DNA from 4 places in the Turicibacter bilis genome. Region 1 is predicted to be linked to each of the others. Evidence: riboswitches for the same ligand, from Rfam matches in the RefSeq annotation. Region 1 holds a riboswitch; each other region holds the start of a gene.

Evidence for each region. Region 1 has a riboswitch for lysine ahead of lysA (diaminopimelate decarboxylase). Riboswitches for the same ligand answer to the same signal wherever they lie in the genome.
Region 2: another riboswitch for lysine. It lies ahead of J0J69_RS10160 (YfcC family protein); the one in region 1 lies ahead of lysA (diaminopimelate decarboxylase).
Region 3: another riboswitch for lysine. It lies ahead of J0J69_RS06040 (Na+/H+ antiporter NhaC family protein); the one in region 1 lies ahead of lysA (diaminopimelate decarboxylase).
Region 4: another riboswitch for lysine. It lies ahead of J0J69_RS03045 (transporter substrate-binding domain-containing protein); the one in region 1 lies ahead of lysA (diaminopimelate decarboxylase).

The regions. Positions count from the first base shown of each region.
Region 1 covers NZ_CP071249.1:2,325,135-2,329,722, reverse strand. Annotated here, with positions in the region: gene J0J69_RS11235 (M20 metallopeptidase family protein) at 1-680, opposite strand, end outside; gene J0J69_RS11230 (aspartate kinase) at 695-1,891, opposite strand; gene lysA (diaminopimelate decarboxylase) at 1,905-3,200, opposite strand; lysine riboswitch at 3,330-3,507, opposite strand; gene J0J69_RS11220 (hypothetical protein) at 3,827-4,000, shown strand; gene J0J69_RS11215 (L-lactate dehydrogenase) at 4,118-4,588, opposite strand, start outside.
Region 2 covers NZ_CP071249.1:2,102,492-2,107,079, forward strand. Annotated here, with positions in the region: gene J0J69_RS10150 (helix-turn-helix domain-containing protein) at 1-553, shown strand, start outside; gene J0J69_RS10155 (hypothetical protein) at 651-857, shown strand; lysine riboswitch at 1,300-1,474, shown strand; gene J0J69_RS10160 (YfcC family protein) at 1,718-3,145, shown strand; gene J0J69_RS10165 (M20 family metallopeptidase) at 3,158-4,288, shown strand; gene J0J69_RS10170 (AI-2E family transporter) at 4,437-4,588, shown strand, end outside.
Region 3 covers NZ_CP071249.1:1,233,281-1,237,868, reverse strand. Annotated here, with positions in the region: gene pdaA (delta-lactam-biosynthetic de-N-acetylase) at 1-354, shown strand, start outside; gene J0J69_RS06040 (Na+/H+ antiporter NhaC family protein) at 1,694-3,280, opposite strand; lysine riboswitch at 3,427-3,599, opposite strand; gene rlmD (23S rRNA (uracil(1939)-C(5))-methyltransferase RlmD) at 3,787-4,588, shown strand, end outside.
Region 4 covers NZ_CP071249.1:644,569-649,156, reverse strand. Annotated here, with positions in the region: gene J0J69_RS03050 (endonuclease MutS2) at 1-2,140, shown strand, start outside; lysine riboswitch at 2,274-2,440, shown strand; gene J0J69_RS03045 (transporter substrate-binding domain-containing protein) at 2,520-3,329, shown strand; gene J0J69_RS03040 (amino acid ABC transporter permease) at 3,340-4,092, shown strand; gene J0J69_RS03035 (amino acid ABC transporter ATP-binding protein) at 4,104-4,588, shown strand, end outside.

The DNA.
Region 1 (4,588 bases):
CCAATGGTAAGAACGCCCCCATCAATTGGATTCAAATTTCGACTCACAATGCTTTGATAACTATTGATTAACTGAGCCATTATAATGAGCGCATCATTTGCTTTATGAGGAATCGCTCCATGCCCACCTTGACCTTGAATGACAATATCAACCTCTCCAGTTTGAGCTGTCATCACACCTGATCGAAGCCCAAACTTTCCCTCCTCAATCTCTGGATATAAATGTAGACCAAATATAAACTTCACCTTATATTTTTTTAATACTCCTTCTTTGACAATAACCTCAGCTCCGCCTGGACCTTCTTCTGCCGGTTGTAAAATGAATAATACGCTCTTTTTTAACGGTTCAATCTTTGATAAATGAGTCGCAAATCCAAGTAAAATAGCCATGTGACCATCATGACCACATCCATGCATTTTTCCCTGATGTTTAGATGTAAATGCAACGCCAGTCTCTTCTGCTAAACTCAATCCATCCATATCTGAGCGAAAAGCAATACATTCATCACTTTCACCTTTTCGATAAGCTAACAATCCTGTTTTTGCGGTTGATTCAACCTTGTATCCTAAAAGTTCTAATTGTTCTTTTAAATATGCTGATGTTTTAAACTCACAAAATCCAAGTTCGGGAATTTGATGTAAATACTCTCGATGCGTTGTTAAAATTTCTTTTAAATCCATACGCCGTTCCCCCTTTATAAATTCAACTCATTCGATAAGGCACGAACCGCTTTTTCTTTATCTTTTTTATCAATTGTGTATGAAATACTAATTTCTGATGTTGTCACTTGCCTAAAGGAAATCCCGTTATCCGCTAAAATTCTAAATAAGCGACCACTTACTCCACTTTGATTTCTCATTCCAATTCCAACGACTGAAATTTTTGTAATTTCATCCTCTATACTAATCTCAACTCTACCCTCTAGATCCCCCATCACCTTTTCAATTACAAATAAATCATCTTTTGGTGCAGTAAAAGAAACATTAATATACCCATCAACTGGTGCTGTTTGACTAATCATATCCACATTTACATTTTCAATCGCTAGTTTTTCAAATAAAGTCGCAACATGATCTAAGTTATATAAAATATGACTAACTGTTACCATTAAAATATCATCACAAACACTTAACCCCGTTACTATATTCGCTTCCATTTTCTCATCATACTCCTTAATATAAGTTCCACCCACATCATTTATACTTGAAGCTACATAAATTGGAATATTATATTTACATCCAATTTCAATAGCACGTGGTTCCATCACACCTGCACCAAGGCTTGCCATCTCCATCATCTCTTCATAACTAATAACATCAAGTTTTTTCGCCTCTTTATACAGTCGTGGATCGACGGAATAAATGCCATCAACATCTGTATAAATATGACATGGACAACCAAGTTTCGCTGCTATAGCAACTGCTGTTGTATCTGACCCTCCTCGACCAAGTGTTGTAATATCGCCATTTTCATTCACCCCTTGAAACCCAGCAACAACTACAACTTTCCCTTCTTTTAAATAATTCTTAATTTTCTCATCATCAATATCCAAAATTTTATTTTTAGTATGCGGTCCATATGTTTTAATTCCAGCTTGAAACCCAGTTAGAGCAATAGCGTCATATCCAAATTCCTGAAAGGCCATCGACAACAACGCAATGGACACTTGTTCTCCAGTGGATAAAATCAAATCCATTTCTCGTTTATTGGGATTTATCGCAATCTCTTTTGACATCTCCACTAAATGATCCGTCGTTTTCCCCATCGCCGATACGACAACCACCATATCATTTCCCTTTTCCTTTTCCGCAATGACTCGTTTTGCAATCCGTTTAATCTTCTCAGTTGTTCCAACTGATGTCCCACCATACTTATGAACCAAAATCCCCATATTCTCATTCCCCCTATAAAACTTCTAAAGCTAGTAATTCCTCTAACGTTTGTCGTTTACAAATCACTCGACTTTTTCCATTTTGAACCGAAACAACCGCAGCCTTCGGAATCTTGTTATAATTTGATGACATCGAATATCCATACGCACCGGTTGAGGCAATAATCAAGATATCACCTGTTTCAATACCCTTAATATCAACATCTGTGATAAGAATATCACCACTTTCACAACATTTTCCTGCGATCGTTACTTGCTTTTGATCCCCTGTTCTCATTTTATTCACAATCGCACACTCATAACGTGCTTGATATAACGAAGGTCTGATATTATCAGTCATTCCACCATCTACACTGACATAGGTTCGAACATCTTTAATATCTTTCATCGATCCAACTGTATATAGCGTACTTCCAGCATTTGCGACAATGGAACGTCCTGGTTCAACGATTAACGTCGGTACGTTAATCCCTAATTTCTGACAAGATTTTTCTACTTTTTCAATCATAGCTTCACAAAATTGTTGAATGGTTTTTGGTTGATCATTTTTCGTATAATAAACGCCAACTCCTCCTCCTAAATCAACTTCTCTAATTTGAATGCCGTATGTTTCCTTAATCTCCTTAACTAAACTCATCATAATATCTACTTCATCTAAAAAAGGTTCTACATCAAAAATTTGTGATCCAATATGTGCATGTAATCCAACCAGTTGTAGATGCTCATATCGATGAAAACTGGCTAAACACTCATATAAATCCCCATTAGTCAAAGTAAATCCAAATTTCGAATCAATTTGTCCCGTTTTTATATAATCATGTGTATGTGCTTCTATACCAGGTGTAATTCTCAAATAAATCGCTTGCGATGTGCCTCTTTCTTTACAGAACTGTTCTAGCAAATCAAGTTCATAATAGTTATCAACAACAAATCGACCTACTCCTAACTCAAGACCCATTTTAATTTCATCAATGGTCTTATTATTTCCGTGAAACAGTACATTTTCCATTGGGAACTGAGCTTTATGCGCCGTGTATAATTCCCCACCAGATACCACATCTAAATATAATCCTTCTTCTTTAATGAGTTGACACATATGAAGGGGTAAAAAGGCCTTCCCAGCATAAGCGACTCGATTTCGATGTTCTTTCACTTTGAAATGTTTCACATATTCGCGGCAATTCTCTCGAGCAAGTTGTTCATCAAAGACATATAAAGGGGTTTTATACGTCTTAGCAAGTTCTAAACAACTAATTCCTCCGATATAAAGTTCATCATTTTTTACTGACATCGTTCCTTGTAATTTCATTTTGTCGTCCTTCCTTTTCGTCATAAAGAGGCTCACATTTACAAATAAAAGCTCCCTCATTTGAATCATACTAAGGGAGCTTCGAAAAATACTATCCTAAAATAGATGATAACAGGATAGTCTCTATTTCTTAAATGTAGCTCAACACAAATTTGCATTTGTGACAGTGATGCATATCTTCTATACACCCCCAGGTCTATAACCTTAAAGCTTCAGTTATAGCCTTCGGCGGTTATTCCTTTCTTCATACTTCATTGCGCTTACCTCATTATGAATACTCTTAAGAACCGCAGCCTCTACCTTAATTATTTTTTATTAAGTTATTAATCATTTTAAAATATTTTCCATTATTTGTAAATAAATTCAAACAAACTTAGTATATTCAAATCATTTAACCTAATATTTCACTAACTCTACAATTAAAACTATATTCAATACCTAATAAATTTATACGGTACATTTCAGTTTTAATTAATTATTTATTACTAACCCAATCAGCCTATCTCATATTATATTAAACCCTAGGTTCTTTTGATTAAGGTTATTAGGGATTTTATTTTGTCGTTGATTAAGATATGATATAAATGATATAGTCATTTTTATCTATAAAGAAATGAGGTGACAAGATGTTTGAAGAGTTTGTGATGCAACCTTTATCTATGCTTTATGAAGATGGAACTTACGATGAAATCCCTTATTGTGCGAATTGTAATCTAGAAGTTGGACCAGGTGGGCGTGTCGATTCACGTTTCCCAATGCAGGATGATTATAATCGTTGTCGTGAATGTGTAGGGAAATAATAAAAACCACTTGCCGCCCTTGAAACGGTAAGTGGTTTTTTTTGTTATGACAGATTGTAATATGAAGTGCGATACATAAAAAAACCTCAATACTAGATTGAGGTTTCTTTTATTCAATTAACGCACGGTATCTAATGTTTCTTTTAAAATTGAGACGGATTTAGTTAATTGTTCGAGTTCTTCTGAACTAATATTTAAGTTAAAGACTTCGCGAATTCCGTTACGATTGACAATCGCAGGCACACCGGTAAAGATATCATGAAGACCATATTCACCATCTAAATAAGCTGACACTGGTAAGACTGAGTTTTCGTCATTTAGGATGGCTTTAACAATACGCGTGATACACATCCCAATTCCGTAATAAGTGGCACGTTTACGTTCAATAATATGATAAGCAGCATCACGGACGTTGACATAGATTTCTTCTAAATCTTCTCTTTTGTATTCTGGATGATCTTTAATAATATCGAAGATTGGTTTGACACCGACGCTTGTATGTGACCATAATGGCGTTTCAGTATCACCATGCTCACCGACAATATAACCGTGAACGTTACGAGGATCGACGTCTAAATATTTACCCAT
Region 2 (4,588 bases), 220 kb from region 1:
AATTAAATCGACTATTTTAAAAAGACAAGGTCGAGATGAGTTAGGAAGAGAGTTATTACTCGAATTGATTAATAATCCTTTTTATGAAGATTATTTGGGTTATGCTTATCATAATTTAGGCTGTAGCTTTAAAGACTCAGGACTATATCAACAAGCACTTGATTGTTTGAAGATAGCACTCCCTCTCCGTGAAACAGTTAAGCAACGCTCGATTACCAAATGTTTGATGGGCGAAGTTTATTTTAGAATAGGCAATTATGAAAAAGCTCATAGTTTATTAGTCGAGGTTAAAGATATTATTTTTCATAAAGGTTCTCTTGAACAACAAGAGGCGACTTTAGAGTGGGGATTAGATTTATATTTGGAAACTCAAGACTTTGAGTCCATGTTGATTTTGTTAGAGGATATTCAAAAATTAGTTGATAAAGAGATATTAGATGAGTTTATTTATACGAAATTTCAAAATCGATTATATAAAAGGATTATGAATGATGTTCTTGGTCAACAGAAAGATTTAAATGAATACCGTATTTTACTTGATGCTATTACGTAAAAGGTCACAGATTTTTCAATAAATCTGTGACCTCTTTTTTCTTTATTCCACAATAAATAACTACTTATAATAGTTATGGAAACAGGAGGACGTAGTAGTGAATAAATTTAACGATTATCAAATGCATCGGATGATTTATTTATTACGATTATCATTTTGTATCGATCAAAAGAATAAGTACATTCCGGATACGAAAGTAAATGATACTCCGAATAACTCAACTAATAATAAAATTAGTTTAGAAGATTATCCAATTGACTTAGTCAATTTAGATGAAATCTTGGAAGAATCACATCATATTTGAAATGTCTTACAAATAAAATCGATATAAAATAAGTTTCTATATCTATCATTAATTAGGGAGAGTGTTATGCACTCTAATTAAGGTTAGTGTCGTTCATCATTACAAGGGTACGTAGAAAGCTGTTGTTAGGGGTAGCAACAGCTTTTTATGTTTCATTAAAAATATTCAAAAAAATAAAGCCTTAAATCATCATGAATACACATTAATATTTAAAAAATAAACGAAATAGTCTTCTTTTAAACTATATGATTATAAAATAGAGAATGATAAAACAAGCATCAAACAACAAAATGCTAATTTCGACATTATATGGTATTTATAACTAATTTATATAAAATTTTAATGTTTTAATAATAAAAAATAAGTGTTTCTTATACTATTTAATAAAAAAATGTTGTTTTTGAGTATAAAATAAGATAAGATGACATTGTAAATTAAATAGGTTTTAGATAGAGGTGCGGTAATTAAGAGTACTATCGAAGAGTGAAGATGTTGACGCGATAGGAAAGGGATTCTCGCCGAAGCCTATAACTGATACTTTAAGGTTATAGAGCTGGTGTTAAGTAGAAGATATTTAACATTGTCACAATTTATTATTGTGGAGGGCTATCATTCCGGATTTAAATCATCCTAACTTAGTACGGTTATATGATAAAAGTCTTGAGAATGGCCTCAGGACTTTTTGAATGTTTTGATTAGAGTCGTCCCAATAATCGTGGAGAGCTATCATTTGAGAATCGGAAATAAGGATGATCTATTGTTCTTTTCTGAAGGTCTTGAGTGAATGGCTCAAGGCTTTTTTTATTTGCCTCTTTCAACTAAACACTATTTAAAATTTAAAATAAGAGGGAGAAAAAAATATGCTTAGTTTAAGAAAACCAAGAGTTGATGGTAAAGAGGAGACAAAAGAATTTAAAGTCCCTCATACTTTAGTCATTGTTACATTTATTTTAGTTATCGTAGCATTAGCAACATGGATTTTACCTGCAGGAACATATGAGCGTATCGTCAATGATGCAGGGAAAACAGTCGTTGTTGATGGTTCATTCGCTTATGTTGATCAAACCCCACAAGGATTATTTAGTGTATTACAAGCCCCAATTCATGGAATTGTAGGAGCGGCAGAAATTATTGCTTTCTTATTTGTAGTTAGCGGATCAATTGCAATTATTACAAAAACACGTGCTATTGATGCTGGAATTACAAATGCCGTTAAATCATTTAAAGGAAAAGAAATGTTAATGATTCCGGTTATTATGGGATTATTCTCATTAGGTGGGGCCATCTTCGGAATGACGGAAGAAGCTATTCCATTTATTGCGATGCTTATTCCTTTATGTTTAGCCTTAGGATACGATAGTATTATGGCGATGGCAATTTCTTATATGGGATGTATTGTTGGATTCGCAACAGCCATGTTAAATCCATTCTCGGTAGGAATTGCTCAAAGTATCGCACAGGTGCCAGCAGGAACAGGGGTTGGATTCCGAACGATCATCTGGGCGGTTACAACAGTAGCTTCAATTTTATATTTAATGTGGTATGGACGCCGTATTAAACGTAATCCACAATTAAGTCCAGTTTACGAAATTGATCAGGTACGTCGTCAGGAGTTAGAAGACGCAGAATCTGAACATTTACCATTCACATTCAAACATAAAGTTATTTTAGCATCTATCTTAGTATGTTTAGCTGCTATCGTTATAGGTGTTTTACAATTTGGATTTGGAATTCCAGAAATTGCGGCTATCTTCTTTGCAACGGGAATTATCTGTGGATTCATTGGGCGTTTAAGTTTAGATGATATGGCCAATTCATTCATTCACGGAGCAAAAGATATGATTAGTGCAGCAGTAGTGGTTGGATTTGCACGTGCAATTGTTATCATTGCTCAAGACGGACAAATTATTGATACGATTCTTTATAACTTATCAAACTTCATTGGACAATTGCCATCGTTAGTTGCTGGATATGTGATGTTCTTTGTTCAAATGTTTATCAATTTCTTTATCTCATCGGGATCAGGACAAGCTGCTTTAACGATGCCAATCATGGCACCGCTTGGTGAGTTAGTTGGTATTACACCACAAACTTCAATTTTAATTTTCCAATTTGGTGATGGATTCTCAAATGCTATCTTCCCAACAAGTGCTGTTTTAATGGCTTGTTTAGGTGTAGCGGGAATTCCATGGGCAAAATGGATTAAATGGGTTTGGCCAGTTCAATTAATTTTTGGTGGATTAGCAATTATCTTTATTACAATTGCCATCTTAATGGGATGGTCATAAGGAGACAGTATAATGAAAAAAGAATTATTATCAATCGGGGAATCATTAAAAGAACGTTTAGTAGACATGAATCGCTTTATTCATGATAATCCGGAATTAGGGAATCAAGAATACAAAGCAGTTGAAAAATTAACAACCTTTTTAAAAGAACATGATTTCGAAATTAAATGCCCAGTGGCAGGGTTAGACACTGCATTTGAGGCTGTATACGATAGTGGGAAACCAGGTTTATCAGTGGCATACCTTTGTGAATACGATGCCTTACCTGAACTAGGACATGGATGCGGTCATAATATGATTGGTGTAATCAGTGCCGGGGCTGGAGTTGCCTTAAGTAAAGTTATCGATGAAATCGGTGGAAAAGTCTATGTGTTCGGAACACCTGCCGAAGAAACAAATGGAGCAAAAGTGACTATGACAGAGGCTGGACTGTTTAACAAGATGGATGCTGTTATGATGGTGCACCCTTCGGGATTTACGACAGAAAGTGGAACATCTTTAGCGATGGAAGCTTTACAGTTTGATTATACAGGTCGTCCGTCTCATGCAGCTGCATCTCCTGAAAATGGGATTAATGCTTTAAATGCAGTGATTCAATTATTTAATGGAGTAGATGCTTTACGTCAGCATGTGACACCAGATGTAAGAATGCATGGAATTATTACTAATGGTGGGGTTGCTGCCAATATCGTACCTGAACATGCAACAGCACAGTTTTATATCCGCGCAGCAACTAAAGAATATGTAGCAGTTGTTAAGGAAAAAGTGTTAGGTATTGCTCAAGGAGCCGCTTTAATGACAGGAGCAACTTTAGAAGTAAGTAACTATGAGTTATCATATGATGATTTAAAAACAAATGCTGTGCTTTCAGAGACATTTAACGAAAACCTTCGTTCATTAGGAATTACAGAGATTCATAAACATCGTAAAGGAACAGGATCAGTAGACATTGGAAACATTAGTAATGTATGTCCAACTATTCATCCGTATATCGGAATTGCTGATTGTGAAATTACAGGACATTCTCAACAAATGGTTGATGCAACGGTAACAGATTTGGCTCATGATCGTTTAATAACAGCTGCAGTTGCTTTAGCTTATACAGGATATGATGTATTATCTGGAGCTATTAAATTGAAATAATAAAAACCACCTTCGGGTGGTTTTTTACATATATAGAAAAATAGTAGAAATATAGGAACATAGGTATAAGTTTTACCTTATTTATGATATATAATTATAATTAGATAGCGGATTAGGAAGACTAATTAAAAAGTCATAAGGAGGACATATGAAATTCAACTGGAATAAGAAATATAACACGATTGCAGTATATGCGTTTATTGTTGTGAGTTTAAGTATTATTTTTTATAATATTATCTCAAAGCTTGAAAGCTTCGCAGGCAAGTTAAATGAAATTATGGGTATTTTTCAACCCTTCAT
Region 3 (4,588 bases), 1.1 Mb from region 1:
GTTGAAGATAAATATAAAGAGATTACGGGCCAAGAGATGGTTCGTTACTTAAGACCACCTGAAGGACATTTTAATCAACAAATGTTAGATTGGGCGAAAGAGCGTGGCTATTATACAATTTTATGGTCTTTAGCCTATATGGACTGGGATGTGAATAAACAAAAAGGTGCGGATTATGCGTATAATCAAATTTTAGCACGTATGCATCCGGGTGCCATTGTGTTAATGCACAGTATCTCAAGTGATAATGCAGAATGTTTAAATAAGTTAATTCCTGAACTTCGAAATGAAGGGTATGAGTTTAAGTCACTGCAATATTTAATGACACAAGATAGTCCGGTGATTATTGAATAATTGGTTATAATTTGTAGAAAAAAGTGATGTAAACGTTACAAGGACACTGAAAGAACACGTTTAATTCATTTTTTGTACATAACTTTGTGCCATAATAACTATGGATGAAAATGATAATAAATTTTCTCCCCCTTTGATTTTCTTATTCATTATGTTTTCTCACTCCCAAACGGATCGTGTTCCCCCACGACCGTTTAACCAAACCTCGAGAGTTCCCCCTCTCGAGGTTTATTTTTTGTTTGTTCAGCTATTTTTGTAGAGCAAAAATTTAGCTGAACTATACTCCGCGCTTGGCGGAGTTGTCTGCTTAAGTGAAGAGATAATTTCGGATTTTCGAAATTATCTCTTTTTTTCTAGGTTGTGGTTAAAAGTTTGATTATTTCTTTAGACATTCATCAGGTAGCTATATAGATAAAAGATGACTAAATTATAATAATATAAATGAGGCATTTATTTTCGATGATGTGCTTTTAATGGGCATTGCATATGATAAGTGGTTTCACCACTTATCATCCCATGATAGACTCCCTCGTTAAATTGCCTCATTTTATTTATTATTATCATAATTTCTAGGAAAAATGAATTTTGAATCAACCTTTTACTTTGTGGCTAGTGCTTATTAAGACTTCTACTAGTAATAATATAAAAAAATATGAGAGGAAAATCTCTTTTCTAAGTTAAATGGTTTTGGGAGAAGTAAGTATTCATTTAGTGGGAAGAAATTAGGTATAACCATTAAAGGTGAACTGTATAAAATGACTTTAATAGGATGATAATCATCCCACAGTTATTATCGAAGTCCCCATAAAAATGGCCTGGATTTTAGAAGATAATTTATTAATATTTAAAATAGAGTCTTCACCAAAAATGGTGCTTGACTTGGTTCAACTAAGAAATTAACTCTAATGGTTCATCATTAGTAATGATAAAATACTGAAATTCTAAATCTGTGATTCAGCTATTTGTATCAACTTTTTTGTCAAGAACCAATTCTGGTGTTGAGCCTTAAAATAATGAAAAAATTTTCGCATTTTTGTTTAGGATTTTGAATGGGTGCCTATAATGAGGGTGTGTAGAGATAACCTCCCAAGTTAATAGTCTTTCATGGTGGGACTATACTTTGAGTTTGTACTTGAAGTTCTCTATTTACCAATACAGAAGTCTTATGTATTTATCATCTTGATGCTAAATACATATAATGTAGACTTTCTTCTCCAATTCTCTCAACCTCTCTTTAATATAGAAAAAAGGAACTAAGATGCAGTTTCCCCTCTGCACTTAGTTCCTTTTGTTATCTATAATTATTTTTTCCACCTTTGATTTTGTTTTGGAAGCGACCTTATTCTTGGATAGCTTCCGATTTGTTTTGTGATTTTGCATAAAAGATTGTAGCGATGAAGCCAATGATGATGATGAGATAGGCAATCATTAAACTTTCAGTCATTCCAAATGCGATGTATGCGAGTGAAGCGATACAAGCTGATAAAAGGGCGTATGGTAACTGAGAGTTAAAGTGAGCACCTAAATCACAACCTGATCCTGTTGCTGATAAAAGGGTTGTATCTGAAATAGGTGAGGCATGATCTCCAAAGATAGCACCTGATAAAACAGCAGCCATCACTGGAATCATTAAATTCATATCAATCGCCGCTGCGACTGAACCAGCAATTGGAAGTAAGATTCCAAATGATCCCCATGACGTTCCTGTTGCGAAAGCCATGAAGCTTGCGACAATGAACATTACAACTGGGATGAAGTTTGGATTAATGTTCGCTGATGTAATGACAGAGGCTAAGTAGCCACCCGCATCTAACGCACTAACTAACTCACAAATTGCCCATGCTAATAATAAAACGATAATGGCTCCAACCATTGACTTCATTCCTGAGAAGAAGGCTTTGACATATTGGTTCTGCGTGACTTCACCACTTATAACATGACGATATGCCATTGCCATTGAGACGATTAATCCCGCTGCTCCACCAAAGCGAAGCGCTGTTGATAGGTTGATGTTATCTAAGATTGCAAAGAATAAGTTGAAGTCTGATGCGCTATTCATTGCGCCTACATAGCCAGTATATACCATCGTTAACATAGTCACGACGATTAAGGTCAAGATCGGGACGATTAAATCCCATACTGTTCCTTTTGATGACTCTACGTCGCCTCCGTGAGCGTTTGCCACTTCAGCACTCGTAAGAGAACTATCATTCCCATTGACCGTATCCGTCTCGTATTTTTTCATGAGTCCAAGATTTAAATTGTATTTAATGACAATGAAGACCATGATAACTGAGACAATCACATAGAAATGATAAGGAATCGTCATTAAGAAAGCAGAGAACGTATTGTACGTCGCACCTGTACTTGCAAAAATAACTGCCATCGATCCCATCACTCCAGTCGCCCAACTTGAAATCGGTGAGATCACACAGATTGGTGCTGACGTTGAATCGACAATGTAAGCTAGTCGTGCTCGTGAAATTTTTTGTTGCTGAGCTAACGGTTTTGAGACATTTCCGACAACTAGGGCATTAAAGTAGTCATCGACAAAAATTAAAATTCCTAAAATGGCAGACGTATATTGAACGCCTTCGCGCGTTTTGACGCGTTTGATAATCGCTTTTGTAAACGCAGACGCTCCGCCTGATAAGACGATGTAAGCTGTAATGGCGCCAAGTGCAAGTAAGAAGAAAACAATCGACAGGTTCCAATCATTTAAAAAGCCGATTAATCCATCTTTTTCAAAAATAAGTCCACTAAACGTTGATCCAAGCGTTTCAACCGTTTGAATGAGATTGAAATTGGCTAAAATAAAGGCAGCCGAGATGGCACCAATCCCGAGTGATAATACGACACGGCGCGTAAAAATAACAAGGGCAATCGTAAGTAGTGCCGGAATTAACGCATAAATGGTTCCAATCATATAAATCCTCTCCTCAATTGTTAGTGCAATTGAATAAGAAGCTGTTCTTTTGATAAAGAAAAAAGAGCCATGCAGAGTTAAACTCATACATGGCTCTAAAAAGTCTAAGGTTGTTAGACGATAGATGACAAGTATTATTTAACTCTCCGATCATTAGTCCTCCACTACAATTGTAGTGACAGTGTTAAATTTATTCAACATAACACCAGCACAAGTTTGGTTGACACAAACAAGACTTCGGCGTGGACACCTTTTAGAATTTGTCATCGACGTCACTCTCGAAATTCCTACTCATTGGACACGCACCTCTAACTCATCAAAGAGAACAAGAGACATATTCAATTAAGCCTATTTTAGCATCTTTTATAAAAAAGTCAAGCATTGGGTTCTAAAATAATCAAATCAATGTGTGAAAGTTATCATGAAATATAGGGATTTCGATGTAAAATGACAGGGAATGTGGTAAGATAAAGGATAGCTTAACAAAGCATTGGAGGTTTTAATAGATGAATATGTCACCTTTAAAGGTTGGTCAAGAATTTTTAGTGACGATTAAACGCATCGGAATTAACGGTGAGGGAATCGGATATTATAAAAAACAAGCGGTCTTTATTCCAGGAACGTTAGTGGGTGAAGAAGTGGTTGCGACTTGTACGCGTGTGGCAGGTGGTTACGCGGAAGCGGAACTGGTACGTGTGAAACGTAAATCAAAGCACCGTGTGCAACCCGCATGTGAAGTTTATGGACAATGTGGTGGATGTCAATTACAGCATATGTCTTATCAAGAGCAACTTCGTATTAAACGTGACGCGGTTTCACAAGCGATTGAACGTTATACGAATTTAGATCCTGAAGAATGTGATATCCGTCCAACGATTGGAATGAAAGATCCATATAACTACCGCAATCGCGCTCAAATGCCAGTTGGATATGACGAGGATGGGGTTATGGTTGGATTCTATAGCATGAATTCACGTGAATTAGTCAATGTAACAGATTGTGATGTTCAATATGAAGAAATTAACACAGTTATCAATCATGCGGTTGATTTATTAGATGATTACAAAGTGTTCGCTTACGCACCTAAAACGAAAAAAGGAACGGCACGTTATATCGTTGTTCGTCGTGGGTTTAAAACAGGTGAGGTTCAGGTGACATTCGTATTCGCTAACAATGAGTTCAGAAAAATGAATGCTTTAGCGAAAGACTTAATGAAATATTGCCCAGATGTTAAATCAGTTTATTTAAATATTAACAATGAAGATACGCATGAAATCTTCGGAAAAGAAATGAAGCACATTGCTGGAG
Region 4 (4,588 bases), 1.1 Mb from region 1:
CATTACAGAAGCCATTAAACGAGCTAAAATTTCTGCAATGTTAAGTGCCCAAGAATTATTAGGGATTAGCCGTTTATTATACGCGGTTTCACAATTAAAAACTTTTTCAGAACGTTTAAATGAAATTAAAGTAGACGCGCCAATTTTCTCGTCTCAAGTGAATAGTTTAGTCTCATTAAATAGTTTACAGACAGCAATTAATGATTGTATTGATGAAACTGGGTACATCTTAGATAGTGCTTCATCTGAATTAAGAAGTATTCGTCGTTCGATTCAAAGTACGGAAGCACGTATTAAAGAAAAATTAAATCACGTTGTCTCAGAACGTCGTAATAAATTAACAAATGGGATTGTTACCATCCGAAATGAACGTTATGTTGTACCTGTTCGTGCCGAAGCTAAAAATACATTTGGCGGAACCGTTCATGATCAATCCTCATCAGGAAATACTTATTTTATTGAACCAAAAGAAGTTGTTGATTTAAATAATAAATTACAAGAGTATCACGTGGAAGAGCGCCGTGAAATTGAACGTATTTTACGCGCTTTAACGGAAGAAGTGAAAAAATTCGTTGACGCGTTGGCTGTCAACGTAGAGGTGTTAGGTGAAATCGACTTCATGTTTGCCAAAGGAAAATATGCACGTTTGATTAATGGAACACGTCCAAAAATGAATACAAAAGGAATCATCCGTTTAGTTGCGGCACGCCATCCACTCATTGATCAAAAAGTCGTTGTTCCTAATGATATTGAATTAGGAGATGAATATACAACGATTGTCATTACAGGTCCAAATACAGGAGGAAAAACTGTTACTTTAAAAACGGTTGGTTTATTAACTTTAATGGCACAAGCTGGACTTTTAATTCCGGCTCATGAAACATCACAATTAGCAATCTTTGATCATGTATTTGCTGATATTGGTGATGAGCAAAGCATTGAACAAAGTTTATCAACTTTCTCATCACATATGACAAATATTGTTCGAATCATGGAACGTTTAACGGTGAATAGCTTAATTTTATTTGATGAGTTAGGGGCAGGGACCGATCCAAAAGAAGGAGCTTCTTTAGCCATTTCTATTTTAGATTACGTGAAGGTTCGTGGTGCAAGAACCATTGCCACTTCCCATTATCCGGAGTTGAAAGCATATGCCTATGAAAATGATGATGTCATTAATGCGTCAGTGGAGTTTAATATTGAAACATTATCGCCAACCTATCGTTTATTAGTTGGGGTACCAGGTCGTTCAAACGCGTTTGAAATTTCAAAACGTTTAGGGTTAAAAGAAGCGATTTTAACAACAGCTCGTGCGTATGTTGAAACAGAACGTACGGAAATGACTGATTTAATTACGAAATTAGAAGATCGTGGTTTAGAGTTAGATCATGAAATTCAATTATTACAAAAACAAAATCAAGAAGTAGAAGCGATGCGTCTTGATTATGAACGTAAGATTGCAAAGTTTGAAGCTGAACGAGAGCGTGTCTTAGAAGACATTAAAAAAGAAGCTTTTGAAAATATTCGTCAGGCAAAAGAAGAAGCAGAACAAATTGTAGCGGATTTACGTCAAGCAAAGAAAATGGCTGACTTAAGTATTAAAGATCATGAACTAACAGAAAAACTAACGTCGCTTAAAAAATCAGAAGCCAAACAAGCAGAGCAGTTTAAACGTAAAGCACGTAATAAGGCCCCACTAAAAGCAGGAGATGAAGTCATGGTACTTTCATTAAATCGTCAAGGAGAACTCATTGAGAAAACAAAAAATGGTGACTGGATGGTTCAACTTGGAATGATGAAAGTAAACATTAAAGAAGAAGATTTAGAATATTTACGTCAATCAGTGAAGAAAAAAGATTCAGGCAAAGGTAAAATGATTCATAAACGTAACACAAACGTTGGGATTCAACTAGACTTACGTGGGGAACGCTATGAGGATGCGATGTTACGTTTAGATAAATATATGGATGAAGTCCTGTTAGCAGGATATCAAACCGTGACAATCATTCATGGTCATGGAACGGGAGCTCTTCGCCAAGGGGTTCATAAATATTTAAAGAAAAACAAACATGTTGCTTCATTTAGATTCGGTGGTGCTGGTGAAGGTGGTACAGGAGCAACTGTGGTTGAGTTAAAATAATAATTAAAGACATAGGGTACCCTATGTCTTTTTTCGTACCAGAGTATTAAGTTACTTTATAAAATAATCCAAAAATTTCCTATAAATACTTGAGGTTCATGTTAAAAAATGGTACATTAAGTTTAGACAAGAAAAATCGTATAGAGGTAGCGGTGCATCAGAGTATTATTTGGAGTCGGCAGACAGTGAAAGATAAGAAAGGTAATCATCGCCGAAAGCTAGCATTGGCAGATGCCTAGCTTGGGGTTGCAGGGAATACCTGTAACACTCCTTCAGAAATGAAGAGGAGCTATTAATCAAGCGGACTTTAAAAAGGTAAGTCGTGTTTAATAGCACGACTTTTTTTGTTGAAGAAAATCAAAAGGGGAGAAAAATTGATATGAAAAAATTTATTGGAGTTTTAGCATTAGGTTCGTTGTTAGTTGGGTGTGGAGCAAACGGAACAAATTCAGAGGATCAATTTATTGTAGGAATGGAGTGTAATTATGCTCCATTTAACTGGCAAACAGATAAGGAAACGGAAACAGCTGTTTCAATTGGTGGAGCGGGATTATGTGATGGTTATGATATACGAGTGGCCTCACAAATTGCAGATACGCTGGGGAAAGAATTAGTCGTTAAAAAATTAGATTGGGATGGATTACAGCCAGCACTTCAATCAGGGGAAATTCATGCCATTATTGCAGGGATGACAGCGAATGAAGAGCGTGAACAAGGAATTGACTTTACAACACCATACTTTGAATCTGAAATGGTCATGATAGTTAAAAAAGATGGAAACTATGTGGATGCCACTTCAATTAATGACTTTAGTGGAGCTAATGTCATCGGACAAATGAATACAAATTATGATGAAATCATTGATCAAATCAAAGATGTTAATCATTTAACGCCACGTTCAAGCTATCCTGAATTAGTTCAAACATTATTAGCAGGAGAGTCTGATGGAATCACAGCTGAATTACCAGTTGCCGAAGGAGTTGTCCAAGCGAATCCAAGTTTAACAATTATTCATTTTGCTGATGGGGAAGGATTTGATGTAGATACATCTGTATCAATTGGGTTAAAAGAAGGAAGCCGCGGATCAGATTTCTTTAATAACGTACAAGCTGCTTTAGATCAAATTTCTGAAGCGACACGTCAGGAATGGATGAATGCTGCACGCGAAACAGCGCCAACAGGAGAGTAAGAGGGTGTTTATGATGTTTCAAGTTGATTTTTTTGAGAAAGCTTTTGATTTATTTACAAATAATTTTAATTTATTTTGGTATGGGATTAAAATTACATTATTATTAGCCTTATTGGGAACAATATTTGGATTAGTTATTGGTCTTGTTTTAGGAGGGATTCGTGCCATTGCCATCGAACCTCGTGATTCGATGGGAGTTAAGGCTATAAAAAAAGTATTACATTGGATTGTGGGGTTGTATGTGTGGTTCTTTAGAGGAACGCCGATGATGGTGCAAGCAATGTTTTTATATTATGCCTTAAGACCTGTCCTTGGGTGGGATGCGATGACAGCAGGGATTGTAATTATTTCTGTGAATACGGGTGCTTATATGGCGGAGATTATTCGTTCTGGGATTCAATCCATTGATAAGGGGCAAATTGAAGCTGCACGTAGTATTGGAATGACGAGCTCGCAAACCATGAGATACATTATTTTACCACAGGCCATCAAAAATTCATTCCCATCTATCGGAAATGAATTTATCGTTAATATCAAAGATAGTTCGATGCTAAATGTCATTGGGGTGATTGAAGTTTTCTTTCAATCACGATCAGTAGCTGGTAGTGCGATGTTATATTCAGAAACATTTTTTATTACTTGTTTGATTTATTTAGTGTTGACAACGATTACGGCGCAAATTTTGCGATTTATTGAGAAAAGAATGAATCTGCCTAAAACATCTTTTCCAGCGTCACAAACTGTACCTAATACGCTTGACTAAGGAGGATCATAGTGGAAGCGAATCATATTATTGAAATCCATCGTTTGAAAAAACATTTTGGGAATTTAGAAGTTTTAAATAACATTGAGTTTCATGTAAAAAAAGGAGAAGTTATTACAATTATTGGATCAAGTGGAAGCGGGAAATCAACCCTTTTACGTTGTATTAATTTATTAGAGAATCCAGATAGTGGAGAAATTTTATATCATGGAAAAGATATTTTAAAGGGAAATATTAATATTAATCATCATCGAACAAAAGTGGGAATGGTATTTCAAAGCTTTAATTTATTTCAAAACAAGACGGTTTTGGAAAATTGTATGATTGGTCAAACTAAAATTTTAAAACGAAGTAAAGAAGAAGCGAAAGAAAAAGCGATGTTTTATTTAAAAAAAGTGGGAATGGAGCAATTTGCAAACTGTAGTAGTACACAACTATCAGGAGGACAAAAGCAACGTGTTGCCATTGCGCGAGCCCTTTGTATGGATCCAGAAGT